2 regions of the Streptomyces sp. NPDC001219 genome follow, and region 1 is predicted to be linked to the other one. Evidence: predicted binding sites of a transcription regulator. Region 1 holds the regulator's gene; the other holds the start of a gene.
The links. Region 1 encodes HrcA, which represses chaperone genes, less so after heat shock. Its sites were predicted from a motif close to TTNGCACTCNGNNNNNCNGAGTGCNAA; they were not measured.
Positions count from the first base shown of each region.

Region 1 (7,202 bases):
GCGGCACCCGCACCGTCCCCGAGGAGCTGCTGCACGTCCTGCGGGAGGCCAACCTCGGCCACTACCGCCACTGGCTCATCGCCGGTCTGGACTCCGGTGACCTGGGCGTGGCCCGGGTCGTCGTCGGGCGGCTGCGGCTGCGGATACCCGCGGCCCGGCTGCGGCTGCTGGTGGCCGTGTGGGAGCGCGGCGGCCCGGACGCGGTGCGCGAGATCCTGGCGATGGACCGGCTCCCGGTCACCCTCCGCCGGCAGACCGAGAAGCTCCTCGGCCTCCCGGACGGCCTGGAGCGGCTGCGCGCCCGTCTGGCCGCCGAGGAGGACCCGGAGAAGCTGCTGGCGTTCCTCAACAAGGCACCGGGCCATGACAGCGGCCAGCCGGACAAACTCGCCGGCGAGGGCGTCCCGTTGCCCTGGCCCGAGCTGATCGCTGCGCACCGCTCCGGCAGGCTGGCCCCCGGTGCGGCCCAGGACCTCGCGGCGCTCGCGGACTGCCCACGCGAGCTGCTGCTGGCACTGCTGTCGAGCACCCCGGAGCCCGGCCGCTCCCACCTCTCGTGGCCCCAGCGCGCCCTACGGCGCGGCACGCTCACCCCGGAGGACGTCCTGACCCATGCCGCCCCCGCACACCAGGGCCTGGCCCACCTCCTCCGCCTGCTCAACCCCTCGGACCGGCAGGCGAACCAGCAGCCCGTCCGGCAGGCGGACCGGCAGGAGCTGCGGACACGGGCGGCCGCGCTGACCGCGGAACACCTGGGCGGCGACCCCGAGGCCTGGGCCGTCTGTCTCCAACTGCTGCCGACCTTCGCCGGCACCCTCACGGAGCTGTTCGCGACGGCGGCCGCGATCGTGCGGCCACCGGCCTGAGTGCCGAGGTCAGCAGCCCGTTTCTCCACGCCCCGCAAGCCGCAGCGGACCACCTACGTAAAGCCCCACCCGCGCAGGCCCGTCACCGCACCCCAACAGCCCCGCGCAGCGGCACCGCCCGCCGCAGGCGCAACGGCGGGTGCACCGCGCAAGCGGGCAACAAACGGCGAGCAACACCCACGGCGGGAAAGCCGAAAACGTGGGCCCGGACTCAGCTCCACCGCCCCGTGCGCCCCAGCAGCAGCGCGGTGGCCGCGGTGCCCGCCGTGGAGGTGCGCAGGACGGTCGTCCCCAGCCGGTAGGGCCGGGCGCCGGCCTCGGCGAAAGCGGCGAGCTCCTCCGGGGAGACGCCGCCTTCCGGGCCGACGACGAGCACGATCCGGCCCTCCGTGGGGAGTTCGGCGGTGGCCAGCGGGGTGCTGCCCTCCTCGTGGAGGACGGCCGCGAAGCCGGCGTCCGCGAGCAGCGCCGCCACCTGCTTCGTCGTCAGCGGGTCCGCGACCTCGGGGAAGGTCAGCCGGCGCGACTGCTTGCCCGCCTCGCGGGCGGTCGCGCGCCATTTGCCCAGCGACTTGGCGGCCCGCTCGCCCTTCCACTGGGTGACACAACGCGCCGCCGCCCAGGGCACGATGGCGTCCACCCCGGTCTCGGTCATCGTCTCGACGGCCAGCTCCCCGCGGTCGCCCTTGGGGAGCGCCTGGACGACGGTGATCGTGGGGCGCGGCGGCTCCTCGGTGCGCAGTGCGGTGACCGCGACGGTGAGCCGGTCCTTGCCCTCGACGGCGGCGACCGTGCCGTACGCGCCGCTGCCCTGACCGTCCGTCAGGACGACCTCCTCACCGGTCCGCAGCCGGCGCACCGAGACCGCGTGCCGGCCCTCGGGACCGTCCAGGGTCAGCGTGCCGCCGGCCCGTACGCCCGCGAGCGAGTCGACGAGGAAGACCGGCGCGGTCATGAGCCGCTTCCGGTGTTGGGGAGGTTCACCGCGGCGCGTGCGGCGTCCAGTTCGGCCGCCAGCACCTCCACCAGCTGCCCGGCGGGCAGCTCCCGCGCCAGCCGGTGCCCCTGCCCCGCCCACAGGTTCATGCCCTGGGCGTCGCCCGCCTTGGCGGCGGCCTTGCGGACGGTGGCGGTGAGGTAGTGGACGGCCGGGTAGGCGGCCGGGGCGTACGGGCCGTGCTCGCGCATGAAGCGGTTCACCAGCCCGCGGGCCGGGCGTCCGGAGAACGCCCGGGTCAACTCCGTATGTGTGAACAGGGGGTTGGTCAGCGCCTGCTTGTGCAGCGGGTTGGCGCCCGACTCGGGGGTGGCGAGGAAGGCGGTGCCCAGCTGCGCCATGCTCGCCCCGGCCGCCAGCACCGCCGCGATCTGCGCCCCGCGCATCAGCCCGCCCGCGGCGATCACCGGGATCTGCACGGCCTCCCGGATCTGGCCGAGCGCCGCCAGCAGCCCCAGCCCCGCGCCGGTCCCGTCCGCGTGCGGATCGTCCCGGTGGGTGCCCTGGTGGCCACCGGCCTCCACGCCCTGCACACAGACCGCGTCGGCGCCCGACCACTGCGCGGCCTGCGCCTCGGCGGCGGTGGTGACCGTGACGACGGTGGCCGTACCGACCTTGGCGAACGCGTCGAGGACGGCGCGCGAGGGGCAGCCGAAGGTGAAGGACACCACCGGCACCGGGTCCTCCCGCAGTATCGCGAGCTTGGCCTCGTAGCCGTCGTCGATGGGCCCGTCGGTGTCGCCGAGATCGGTCTCGTACCAGGTGACCTCGCCGGCCAGCTGTTCGCGGTAGACCTCGACGACGGAGGCGTCGGCCAGGGAGGGCTGCGGCATGAAGAGGTTGACGCCGAAGGGCCGGTCGGTCAGCGACCGCAGCTGCTTGATCTCCTGGTACATGCCGTCGGCGGTTTTGTAGCCGGCGGCGAGGAAGCCGAGACCGCCGGCGCCGCAGACGGCGGCGGCCAGCTCGGGTCCGGAGCCGCCTCCCGCCATCGGGGCCTGCACGATCGGGTAGCGGCAGAGATCGGTCAGCGCGGTGGGCATGAGCACATCGTGTCACGCCCGGCACGCCGCCCCGCACCGGGGCGGCGGCATCCGCGCGGGCCCGGGGAGGTACCGCCACCCCCGGGCCGACCTGGGCTATCGCCCGTTGAACGCGTCCTTCAGACGGGAGAACAACCCCTGCTGTCCCGGCTGGAACTGCCCCGTGGGCCGCTCCTCGCCGCGCAGCTTGGCCAGCCGCCGCAGCACCTCCTCCTGCTCGGCGTCGAGCTTGGAAGGCGTCTGCACCTCGACATGGACGATGAGGTCGCCCCGGCCGCCGCCGCGCAGATGGGTCACCCCGCGCTGGTGCAGCGGGATCGACTGGCCGGACTGGGTACCGGGCCGGACATCGATCTCCTCCACCCCGTCCAGCGTCTCCAGCGGACACTTCGTGCCGAGCGCTGCCGCCGTCATCGGGATGGTGACCGTGCAGTGCAGATCGTCGCCACGGCGCTGGAACACCGAGTGCGCGACCTCGTGGATCTCCACGTAGAGATCACCGGCGGGGCCGCCGCCGGGGCCGACCTCGCCCTCGCCCGCGAGCTGGATGCGGGTGCCGTTGTCGACACCGGCCGGGATCTTGACGGTCAGGGTGCGGCGGGAGCGGATGCGCCCGTCGCCCGCGCACTCGTGGCACGGCGTCGGGACGACCGTGCCGAAGCCCTGGCACTGCGGGCACGGCCGCGAGGTCATGACCTGGCCGAGGAACGACCGGGTGACCTGCGAGACCTCACCGCGGCCGCGGCACATGTCACAGGTCTGCGCCGAGGTGCCCGGCGCCGCGCCCTCGCCGCTGCACGTCGTACAGACGACGGCGGTGTCGACCTGGATGTCCTTGGTCGTACCGAAGGCCGCCTCGTTCAGCTCGATGTCGAGCCGGATCATGGCGTCCTGGCCGCGGCGGGTGCGCGAGCGCGGCCCGCGCTGCGACGCGGTGCCGAAGAACGCGTCCATGATGTCGGAGAAGTTGCCGAAGCCCGCGCCGAAGCCGCCCGCGCCCTGGCCGCCGCCGGCCTGCGAGAGCGGGTCCCCGCCGAGGTCGTAGACCTGCTTCTTCTGCGGGTCCGACAGCACCTCGTAAGCGGCGTTGATCTCCTTGAACCGCTCCTGGGTCTTCGGGTCCGGGTTCACGTCCGGGTGCAGCTCACGCGCGAGCCGGCGGAAGGCCTTCTTGATCTGGTCCTGCGAGGCGTCGCGTCCGATGCCGAGGACCGAGTAGTAATCCGTGGCCACTTACGACTCCGCGAGGATTTGTCCGACGTAACGTGCCACTGCGCGTACCGCTCCCATCGTTCCGGGGTAGTCCATGCGGGTCGGTCCGACCACGCCGAGTTTGGCGACTGCCTCGTCGCCCGAACCGTAGCCGACCGTGACGACCGATGTGGACGCCAGGCCTTCGTGGGCATTCTCATGCCCGATACGTACGGTCATGCCCGAGTCATTGGCTTCCCCGAGCAGCTTGAGCATCACCACATGCTCCTCGAGCGCCTCCAGCACCGGCCGGATGGTCAGCGGGAAATCATGCCCGAAGCGCGTGAGATTTGCGGTGCCGCCGATCATCAGCCGCTCTTCGGTCTCCTCCACCAGAGTCTCCAGCAACACCGACAGCACTGTCGAGACCGTGCCGCGGTCGTCCTGCTCGAAGGACTCCGGGAGATCCTGCACCAACCGCGGCACATCCGCGAACCGGCGCCCCACCACCCGGCTGTTGAGCCGGGCCCGCAGGTCCGCGAGGGAGGCCTCACCGAACGGTGCCTGGCAGTCGATCAGCCGCTGCTCGACCCGCCCGGTGTCCGTGATCAGCACCAGCATCAGCCGGGCCGGGGCCAGCGCCAGCAGCTCGACGTGCCGGACCGTGGACCGGGTCAGGGACGGGTACTGCACGACCGCGACCTGCCGGGTCAGCTGCGCCAGCAGCCGGACCGTGCGGCCCACGACGTCGTCGAGGTCGACGGCGCCGTCCAGGAAGTTCTGGATCGCCCGCCGCTCCGGGCTGGACAGCGGCTTCACGCCGGCCAGCTTGTCGACGAACAGGCGGTAGCCCTTGTCGGTGGGGATACGCCCGGCGCTGGTGTGCGGCTGGGCGATGAACCCCTCGTCCTCCAGGGCGGCCATGTCGTTGCGGACGGTGGCCGGGGAGACACCGAGCTGATGGCGTTCGGTCAGGGCCTTGGAGCCGACCGGCTCCTCCGTCCCGACATAGTCCTGGACGATGGCGCGCAGCACCTCGAGCCTGCGTTCACTGAGCATCCCGCGCACCTCCAGTCCGGCCGTCCGCCGTCTCGACTCTCCTGGCACTCACACGGGCCGAGTGCCAGACCTTGAGCCAGTGTACGGCCGAGTAGCACGGACCCGGCAAGGGTGGCCGCACACAGCACCCGCCCGGTGACCGTGTTCGGGCGATCTGTCGGGCAACGCTATCGCGATGGCGCTAGCGTCTCGGTATGCACACTGCTTGGGAAGAGGCCGGCTGGGAACAGCTCGGTGACGGTGTCGCCAGACGCCGGATGCCGGGCTGGGACGAGACGATCGGCGTGATCGCGGGGACCACCGGCGTCATGATCGTCGACACCGGCGCGACCCTGCGCGACGGCGCGGATCTGCGACGGGCGATCCGCGGTGTGCTGGGCCGCGACGTGACGCATGTCGCGCTCACCCACCCCCACTTCGATCATGTCCTGGGCACCGCCGCCTTCGCGGGCGTCGAGGTCTTCGGCGCGGCCGGGCTGGGCGACCTGCTGCGCCGCGGCAAGGACGAGCTGCGGCACGACGCGGTGCGGCAGGGCGTCGACCGGGACGCCGCCGCCGAGGCCGCCGATCTGCTGGTCGCCCCGCACCACCACGTCCACGACCAGCTGACCGTCGAGCTCGGCGACCGGCAGGTGCTGCTCGCCAACGTCGGGCCGGGCCACACCGCGCACGATCTGGCGGTCCTGGTGCCCGGCCGGGGCGGGTCCCCGGAGATCGTCTTCTGCGGCGACCTGGTCGAGGAGTCCGGCGAGCCCCAGGCGGGCCCGGACGCGCTGCCGCAGCGCTGGCCCGGCGCGCTGGACCGGCTGCTGGCCCTTGGCGGCGAGGACGCCCGGTACGTTCCCGGCCACGGCGCCGTGGTGGACGCCCGCTTCGTCCGCGCCCAACGGGACGCCCTCGCCGCCCGCTTCGGCGTCGCCCCCTCCTGATCCGCCCGCCACCCACAGACAGGTCCCCATGCAGAGCAAGCGCTACAGCCCCGACCTCACCCCGCCCTGGAAGAAGCAGCGCCCCGCGCCCGAGGTCCCCGCCGATCCCGATCTGGTCGTCGAGGAGGTCACCTCGGGCTTCTGTGGCGCGGTGATCCGCTGCGAGAAGACCGCGCAGGGCCCGACGGTCACCCTGGAGGACCGCTTCGGCAAGCACCGCGTCTTCCCCATGGAGCCGCGCGGCTTCCTCCTGGAGGGGCGGGTGGTGACGCTGGTGCGCCCCGAGGGCAGGCCGGCCGCCGCCGCTCCGGCGCGTACGGCGTCCGGGTCGCTGGCCGTGCCCGGCGCCCGCGCACGGGTCGCCCGCGCCGGGCGCATCTATGTGGAGGGCCGGCACGACGCCGAGCTGGTGGAGCGGGTGTGGGGCGACGACCTGCGCATCGAGGGCGTCGTCGTGGAGTACCTGGAGGGCGTCGACGACCTGCCCGCGATCGTCCGCGGCTTCTCCCCCGGCCCGGACGCCCGCCTCGGCGTCCTCGTCGACCACCTCGTGCCCGGCTCGAAGGAGTCCCGGATCGCGGCCGGGGTGACCGGCGACCACGCGCTGGTGGTGGGCCACCCGTACATCGACATCTGGGAAGCCGTGAAGCCGTCCTCGGTCGGCATCCCGGCCTGGCCGGCCGTCCCGCACGGCCAGGACTGGAAGACGGGCGTGTGCCGCGCGCTGGGCTGGCCGGAGAACACCGGCGCCGCCTGGCAGCGCATCCTGTCGTGCGTGCGCTCCTACAAGGACCTGGAGCCGGCGCTGCTGGGGAGGGTGGAGGAGCTGATCGACTTCGTCACGGCCGGCGGTGTCGCGTGACGGCCGGAAGGGTTCCGAACGGCGAGGTGTCCAGCTCGATGCCGAGGGCATCGACGCGGAGCGGAGCACCGAACGAGACGGTGCGCTGAACCTCGTAGCCGGCGCCCTCCCCCGCACCGTCCGGTTCCGTCAGCAGCAGGCAGCGGGCGTCATACGGGTCGGCGATCAGGTACGCGGGGATTCTCCCCGCGGCGTAGAGGGAGCGCTTCAGGCCGTAGTCGCGGTCGGCGCTGCGCAGGGAGACCACCTCGAGCA
Region 1 covers NZ_JBSFJF010000025.1:96,726-103,927, reverse strand. Annotated here, with positions in the region: gene ACWC9R_RS18670 (hypothetical protein) at 1-866, shown strand, start outside; gene ACWC9R_RS18665 (16S rRNA (uracil(1498)-N(3))-methyltransferase) at 1,078-1,821, opposite strand; gene ACWC9R_RS18660 (nitronate monooxygenase) at 1,818-2,906, opposite strand; gene dnaJ (molecular chaperone DnaJ) at 3,003-4,139, opposite strand; gene hrcA (heat-inducible transcriptional repressor HrcA) at 4,140-5,156, opposite strand; gene ACWC9R_RS18645 (MBL fold metallo-hydrolase) at 5,351-6,085, shown strand; gene ACWC9R_RS18640 (DUF3097 domain-containing protein) at 6,114-6,947, shown strand; gene ACWC9R_RS18635 (Uma2 family endonuclease) at 6,925-7,202, opposite strand, start outside.

Region 2 (7,202 bases), on a different contig from region 1:
CTCGGCCTGGTCGAGGACAAGCCGTACAAGATCTTCGGTGCCCAGGCGGAGGGCTGCTCGCCGGTGTCCGCGGCCTTCAAGGCCGGCCAGGACGTCGTGCGCCCGCAGAAGCCGAACACCATCGCCAAGTCGCTGGCGATCGGCAACCCGGCCGACGGCCCGTATGTGCTCGACATCGCCCGCCGTACGGGCGGCGCCGTCGAGGACGTCGACGACGAGCAGGTCGTGGACGCGATCAAGCTGCTGGCCAGGACGGAAGGGATCTTCGCGGAGACCGCGGGCGGGGTGACCGTCGGCGTGACCAAGAAGCTGATCGAGGACGGCGTGCTCGACCCGTCCCTGACCACCGTCGTCCTGAACACCGGTGACGGCCTCAAGACCCTCGACGCGGTCGCCCCGACCTCCGGTCCCACGGCCACGATCCGTCCGGACCTGGACGCGTTCCGCGCGGCCGGCCTGGCCGGCTGAGGCCGCCGGCCCGTCCGGCGGACGAGGCCGCGCCCCAGCCCCGAACTCGTACTCCGTACCCCTGGAAGGCAGAACCATGAGCGTCAAGGTCCGCATCCCCACCATCCTCCGCACGTACACCGGCGGCCAGGCCGAGGTCCCCGCCGAGGGCGCGACCCTCTCCGAGGTGATCGCCGACCTGGAGCAGAACCACCAGGGCATCGCGGCCCGTGTGCTGGACGACGCCGGCAAGCTGCGCCGCTTCGTGAACGTGTACGTCAACGACGACGACGTGCGCTTCGAGCAGGGCCTGGAGACGCCCACCCCGGACGGTGCGGGCATCTCCATCATCCCGGCGGTGGCCGGCGGGTGCTGATTTGCGCCAACTCTTCTCCTGCATGACCGGAATTGCCCCGTCCGCCAGAAAGTGGACGGGGCAATTCCGTGTTGTGAAAGGAGATACCATTGGGGTGATCCCCCTCGGGATATCACCGCGCGCATGCCGAACGCATATGTGTTCGTGATCAGTTGTGGCCAAAGTGTGGGCGGTATTTGTCGCCTAGGTGCGCTATGCCCGGCCCGACTTGCCCTGGAGAACCAGGACTTAGGCGCATATTGCCGATTCTCGGCCTCCAGAATTCTCGTCCGATTGACCTGTTGCTCTGGGCATCTGTGCAGATACATTCAGCGGCGGTCGACGCGTTCCGGCGCACACCCCACGGGCCTTCGCGGGGTGAGGTCTGACCCGGGTCCGCGGAGTGCGGTCCTGCGCAAGGGCCAGTAATAGGGGAGTTAGGCATGGCTCAGGGCACCGTCAAGTGGTTCAACGCGGAGAAGGGGTACGGCTTCATCGCGGTCGACGGTGGTGCGGATGTTTTCGTCCACTACAGCGCGATCCAGATGGACGGTTACCGCACCCTTGAGGAGGGTCAGCGGGTCGAGTTCGAGATCTCGCAGGGCCAGAAGGGGCCGCAGGCGGACATGGTCCGGGTGGCCGGCTGAGGCGCCGACCGACAACTGCGTGACGAAGGCCCGTACCCCTGAGGGGGTACGGGCCTTCGGCTGTCCAACGGGGCGGGCCGGGTTCCCCGGCCCCGGGCGCCCGGCTCGCGCGTCACTCGGCCACCAACCCGCGGGAGTCTTCTTCGAAGCCGCCTTGCACTCGACGGGTGCGAGTGCTAATCATTGGCGTTAGCACTCTCCCAGTGAGAGTGACAAAGAAGGACCGGGTCGGTGAGGCCCGCAGGTCGCGTGGGGCAAGGAACCACACAGGCTTGCAGGTCGTCCGTCGCGGGCGCCAGCGCGGTCCGGAGCAATCCACCCCAGTCCGGGAGGACCACTTCACATGGCCAAGATCATCGCGTTCGACGAGGAGGCACGGCGCGGTCTCGAGCGCGGGATGAACCAGCTCGCCGACGCCGTCAAGGTCACCCTCGGCCCCAAGGGCCGCAACGTCGTCCTCGAGAAGAAGTGGGGCGCCCCCACGATCACCAACGATGGTGTGTCCATCGCCAAGGAGATCGAGCTCGAGGACCCGTACGAGAAGATCGGCGCCGAGCTGGTCAAGGAGGTCGCGAAGAAGACGGACGACGTCGCCGGTGACGGCACGACGACCGCGACCGTCCTGGCCCAGGCCCTGGTCCGCGAGGGCCTGCGCAACGTCGCCGCCGGCGCCAACCCGATGGCCCTCAAGCGCGGTATCGAGCGCGCCGTCGAGGCCGTCTCCGCCGCCCTGCTGGAGCAGGCCAAGGACGTGGAGACCAAGGAGCAGATCGCTTCGACCGCCTCCATCTCCGCCGCCGACACCCAGATCGGCGAGCTCATCGCCGAGGCCATGGACAAGGTCGGCAAGGAAGGCGTCATCACCGTCGAGGAGTCCCAGACCTTCGGTCTGGAGCTGGAACTCACCGAGGGTATGCGCTTCGACAAGGGCTACATCTCGGCGTACTTCGCGACCGACATGGAGCGCATGGAAGCCGCGCTCGACGACCCGTACATCCTCATCGTCAACTCCAAGATCGGCAGCGTGAAGGACCTGCTGCCGCTCCTGGAGAAGGTCATGCAGTCCGGCAAGCCGCTGCTGATCATCGCCGAGGACGTCGAGGGCGAGGCCCTGTCGACCCTGGTCGTCAACAAGATCCGTGGCACCTTCAAGTCCGTCGCCGTCAAGGCCCCGGGCTTCGGTGACCGCCGCAAGGCCATGCTCGGCGACATCGCCATCCTCACCGGTGGCACCGTCATCTCCGAGGAGGTCGGCCTCAAGCTGGAGAACGCCGGTCTCGAGCTGCTCGGCCGCGCCCGCAAGGTCGTCATCACCAAGGACGAGACCACCATCGTCGACGGTGCCGGTGACAGCGACCAGGTCCAGGGCCGCGTCAACCAGATCCGCGCCGAGATCGAGAACAGCGACTCGGACTACGACCGCGAGAAGCTCCAGGAGCGTCTGGCGAAGCTGGCCGGCGGCGTGGCCGTCATCAAGGCCGGTGCCGCCACCGAGGTCGAGCTCAAGGAGCGCAAGCACCGCATCGAGGACGCCGTTCGCAACGCGAAGGCGGCCGTCGAGGAGGGCATCGTCGCCGGCGGTGGCGTCGCCCTGCTCCAGGCCTCCCAGGTCTTCGAGAAGCTGGAGCTCGAGGGTGACGAGGCGACCGGCGCCAACGCCGTGAAGCTCGCCCTGGAGGCCCCGCTCAAGCAGATCTCCGTCAACGGCGGCCTTGAGGGCGGCGTCGTGGTGGAGAAGGTGCGCAACCTGGCCGTCGGCCACGGCCTGAACGCCGCCACCGGCGAGTACGTCGACATGATCGCCGAGGGCATCATCGACCCGGCCAAGGTGACGCGCTCCGCGCTGCAGAACGCCGCCTCCATCGCGGCGCTCTTCCTCACCACCGAGGCCGTCATCGCCGACAAGCCGGAGAAGGCCGCCCCGGCGGGCGCTCCGGGCGGCATGCCGGGCGGTGACATGGACTTCTGATCCCGCGCGGATCGGAACGCTGATCCTCCCGGATCAACACGTCCACCCGTTCGCCGGGGCGGCACCCTCCTTCAGGGGGGTGCCGCCCCGGCGGCGTTTTTGCGGGCGGATACGGCTCCGCCGGGCGGCGGGCGGCGGGCGGCGGTTGGCGGTTGTGGGGCGGTGGCGGCGGTCCCGGTGAACTCGGCCGGTCTCGGCCGGTCTCAGCGGTCAGACGCGCGGTGCCTCGCGCCTGCGGCGGATGAGACAGCTCCCGGCGCACAGGCCCCCGCTCACCGCCAGCAGGACGGCGCCGATGACGGTGCCCGGTCCCGGCGGGGGATCGAGGTCCACGTCCAGGGTGCTCTCGTAGGCGTAGACGACCACTTCATTGATGTGCGCCCCGGACGACTGCGGCGGTAGGTACGGAGGTGGTGGCGCCTCGCTCGTCAGCAGCAGCGCCACTCCGCCGACGGCGAGCACCAGGGCGCTGCCCACCACGATCAGTCTGCCGCGCCACGGGCGGCGTAATCGAATCCACATGCGCTGACCTTACTGCGGGCAGTTTGTGCGCGACGGGCCATGAATGCGTCCCTCCCTCACCACGGCCGGTCGGCTCGCGTAATGCATTTCGGAGGGCGGGATTTGAGCGGCTGCGCTCCTGTCGCGCGGTGCTTCGGTCGGTCTTTCCGATCTGGCGGGGACGGAGCCCGGAGGCACTGCGTGTCGAGTGCTGAGGGAAGGAGCCGGCGCAGGGGCTGCACAATTTTCAACTTTACGGTGCCGCTTCTATGGCGCCGCTTCCTACGATTCCGCTGCGGTGAGCCGCACGCCGGTCGATTTCCTTTGTGGTCGTCCTCTCTTGGGGGCGATTCTGTGTGCTCGGCCGACGAGGGGAGATTCACTCCTCAACCATCCCTACGACAACGGCCCGGGCTCGTGAGTTCCGCCGGATTCAGGGTGCTCGCAGGCCCGCCGGTGTTTCGAGTGGGGTGGGGGGTGCGGGGGTTGTCGTGTCGGGTTCTGCGGTTGTGGTTGTGGCGGTGGGGGCGTTGTCAGGGGGTGTGTTGAGCTCTGTGCGCATCTGCTTGCTGAGGCCGAAGAAGTAGGTGGCCAGGAATCCGGTGAGGTAGCCGGTGGCCAGGCCCAGGGCGTAGATGACGAGGGTGGTGGCGAGTGGTTGGTCGCCCTTGACCAGGGGGAAGAGGGCCCAGCCGGAGGGGCCGATGGCGGTGGAGCCGACGGTGTCACCGAGTTGGTTGAAGAGGCCGATGAAGGCGCCACCGAAGGCGCCGCCCAGGCAGGCGGTGATGAAGGGGCGGCCCAGGGGGAGTGAGACGCCGTAGATCAGGGGTTCGCCGACGCCCAGGAAGCCTGCGGGCAGGGCGGACTTGATGGTGCGGCGGATCGAGCGGTTGCGGGGGAGGCGGAGGTAGACGGCGATCGCGGCGCCGACCTGGCCCGCTCCGGCCATGGCGAGAATCGGGAGCAGGACGGTGTAGCCCTGCTGCTCGATCAGGGTGGTGTGCAGGGGGATGAGCGCCTGGTGGAGGCCCAGCATGACGAGGGGGAGGAAGAGGCCGCCCAGGACGAAGCCGGCGAGGGCGCCGCCGTGGGCCAGCAGCCAGGTGGCGCAGGTGCCGATGGCGGTGGCGACCCCGCCCGCCGCGTACATCAGGCCGAAGAGCGTGGCCAGGCCCGTGACCAGGACTGTCACGGTGGGGGTGAGCAGGACGTCCAGCGCCTCGGGGATGGTCTTGCGGCACCACTTCTCCACCTGGACGGCGAGCAGCGCCGCGGCGAGTGCGCCGAGCACGCCGCCCTGGCCGGGGGAGAGGTGCCGGCCGAAGGCGGCGACGTGGGTGACGCCGGGGAAGACGACGACCGCGGCGACCGCGCCGCCGAGGACGGGGGTGCCGCCGAACTCCTTGGCGGTGTTGTAGCCGACGAAGACTGCGATGAGGGACATGAAGCCGGAGGCCATGGCGGCGAGGGCGGGGACGATCGCGGGCAGCAGGCCGAAGTTGGTCAGCAGGCCGTTGATACCGGCGATGATGCCGCAGCCGATCAGGGCCGGGATGAGCGGGACGAAGATGTTGGCGATCCGGCGGAGGAACAGCTTCACCGGGGTGGCGTTCCGCGACTTCTGCCGGGCCTTGAGGGCGGCGCCTTGGGCGGCCAGCTCCTCGGCGGTGGTGGCGGAGGGAGTGGCCGCGGGGTGGTGACCAGCGGAGGACGGTGCCGGGGGAAGGCCGGTGGGCTCCGGTTCATCGGCGGGCGGCAGGGCGCGGGACCGGGTCACCAGGCGCTCGAATTCCGGGGTGACGCGGGCGACCGTGCCGGGGCCCAGCACGATCTGGTACGTGTCGTCCTCCACCACGCCCAGCACCGCCGGGAGTGCCTTGAGGGCCTCGTCCTGGACCAGGGCGCGGTCCTGGATGCCGAGGCGGAGCCGGGTCATGCAGTGGGCGACGGAGGTGAGGTTGGCGGCGCCGCCGACGAGAGGGAGGATCGCGGCAGCGGTGGCGCGGTTCTGGTCATCGGGCATGTGCGGTGCCTTGCTGTGCGGTCGAACGGGGAGGGGGTTGGGCCGGACGGGGCAGGGCGGGCGTGGCGGGATCAGTGGTTTCCGGCGGCCCGGAGGGCGGCGCGGAGGTGGCCGTCGGCGGCGTCGAGGAGGCGGGCGGCGGTGGGGGCGTCGACCCCGCCGAGGAGGGTGAGGATGGCGTTCTTCACCTCGCCGTCCGTGGCGCGGAGGGCGGTCTCGATCTCCTGGTCGGAAGCGCCGGTGGCGAGCGCGACGATACGGCGCGAGCGGGCCCGCAGCTTCTCGTTGGAGGCGCGGACGTCCACCATCAGGTTTCCGTAGGTCTTGCCCAGCCGGATCATGGTGATGGTCGAGAGCATGTTGAGCACCAGCTTCTGGGCGGTGCCCGCCTTGAGCCGGGTGGAGCCGGTCAGCAGCTCGGGGCCGACCACGACCTCGATGCCGTGCTCGGCGGCCGCGGCCAGCGCCGAACCGGCGTTGCAGGACAGGCCGATGGTCAGCGCGCCCAGGGCGCGGGCGTGCTCGACGGCCCCGACCGCATAGGGGGTACGGCCGGAGGCCGAGATGCCGACGACGGTGTCCAGGTCGGTCAGGTCGATCGCGGTCAGGTCCTCGACCGCGAACTTCGTGCTGTCCTCGGCGCCCTCGACGGCGCTGACCATCGCGGACGGGCCGCCCGCGATCAGCCCGAGCACCTCGGACGGGTCGGTGTTGAAGGTCGGCGGGCACTCGCTGGCGTCCAGCACCCCGAGGCGGCCGGCCGTGCCGGCGCCGGCGTAGATCAGCCGGCCGCCTCGGGCCATCCGGGCGGCGGTGGCGTCGATGGCGGCGGCGATCTCCGGGAGCCGCCGGGCGACGGCGGCGGGGACGGTGGCGTCCTCGTCGTTCATCGTGCGGGCGATGTCCAGGGTGGGGCGGCGGTCGATCTCGGCGAGTTCGGGCCGGAACGCCTCGGTGGTGAGGGTGTCCAACTGGGCGCGCAGATGGGCGTGGTCGGCGGTGGAGGTCATGGCGTGGCGACTCTTTTCGGGTCGGGCTCGTGGGGCCGTGGCGTGTCGGCTGCCCCGCCGCCGGGTGCCGTCGGGCCCACCCGTGCCTCCCCCGGCGGCACGCGGGCCCGCGCGGCGGGCGGCGTGAGGTCAGCGCTGGTTGTTGCGCGGCGAGTGGCGGTGGGCGAGCGCCTCGTAGGAGGCGGACAGCGCGGGGGCCGCGGTCTCGTACGTGCGCTGCGCGACGCCTATGAACAGGCAGTCCACG
Region 2 covers NZ_JBSFJF010000062.1:7,577-14,778, forward strand. Annotated here, with positions in the region: gene thrC (threonine synthase) at 1-468, shown strand, start outside; gene ACWC9R_RS29520 (MoaD/ThiS family protein) at 545-823, shown strand; gene ACWC9R_RS29525 (cold-shock protein) at 1,246-1,449, shown strand; gene groL (chaperonin GroEL) at 1,793-3,418, shown strand; gene ACWC9R_RS29535 (hypothetical protein) at 3,629-3,940, opposite strand; gene ACWC9R_RS29540 (PTS transporter subunit EIIC) at 4,353-5,945, opposite strand; gene murQ (N-acetylmuramic acid 6-phosphate etherase) at 6,017-6,955, opposite strand; gene ACWC9R_RS29550 (MurR/RpiR family transcriptional regulator) at 7,085-7,202, opposite strand, start outside.
Region 2: the regulator HrcA is predicted to act here: its motif matches at 1,639-1,665, upstream of groL (chaperonin GroEL).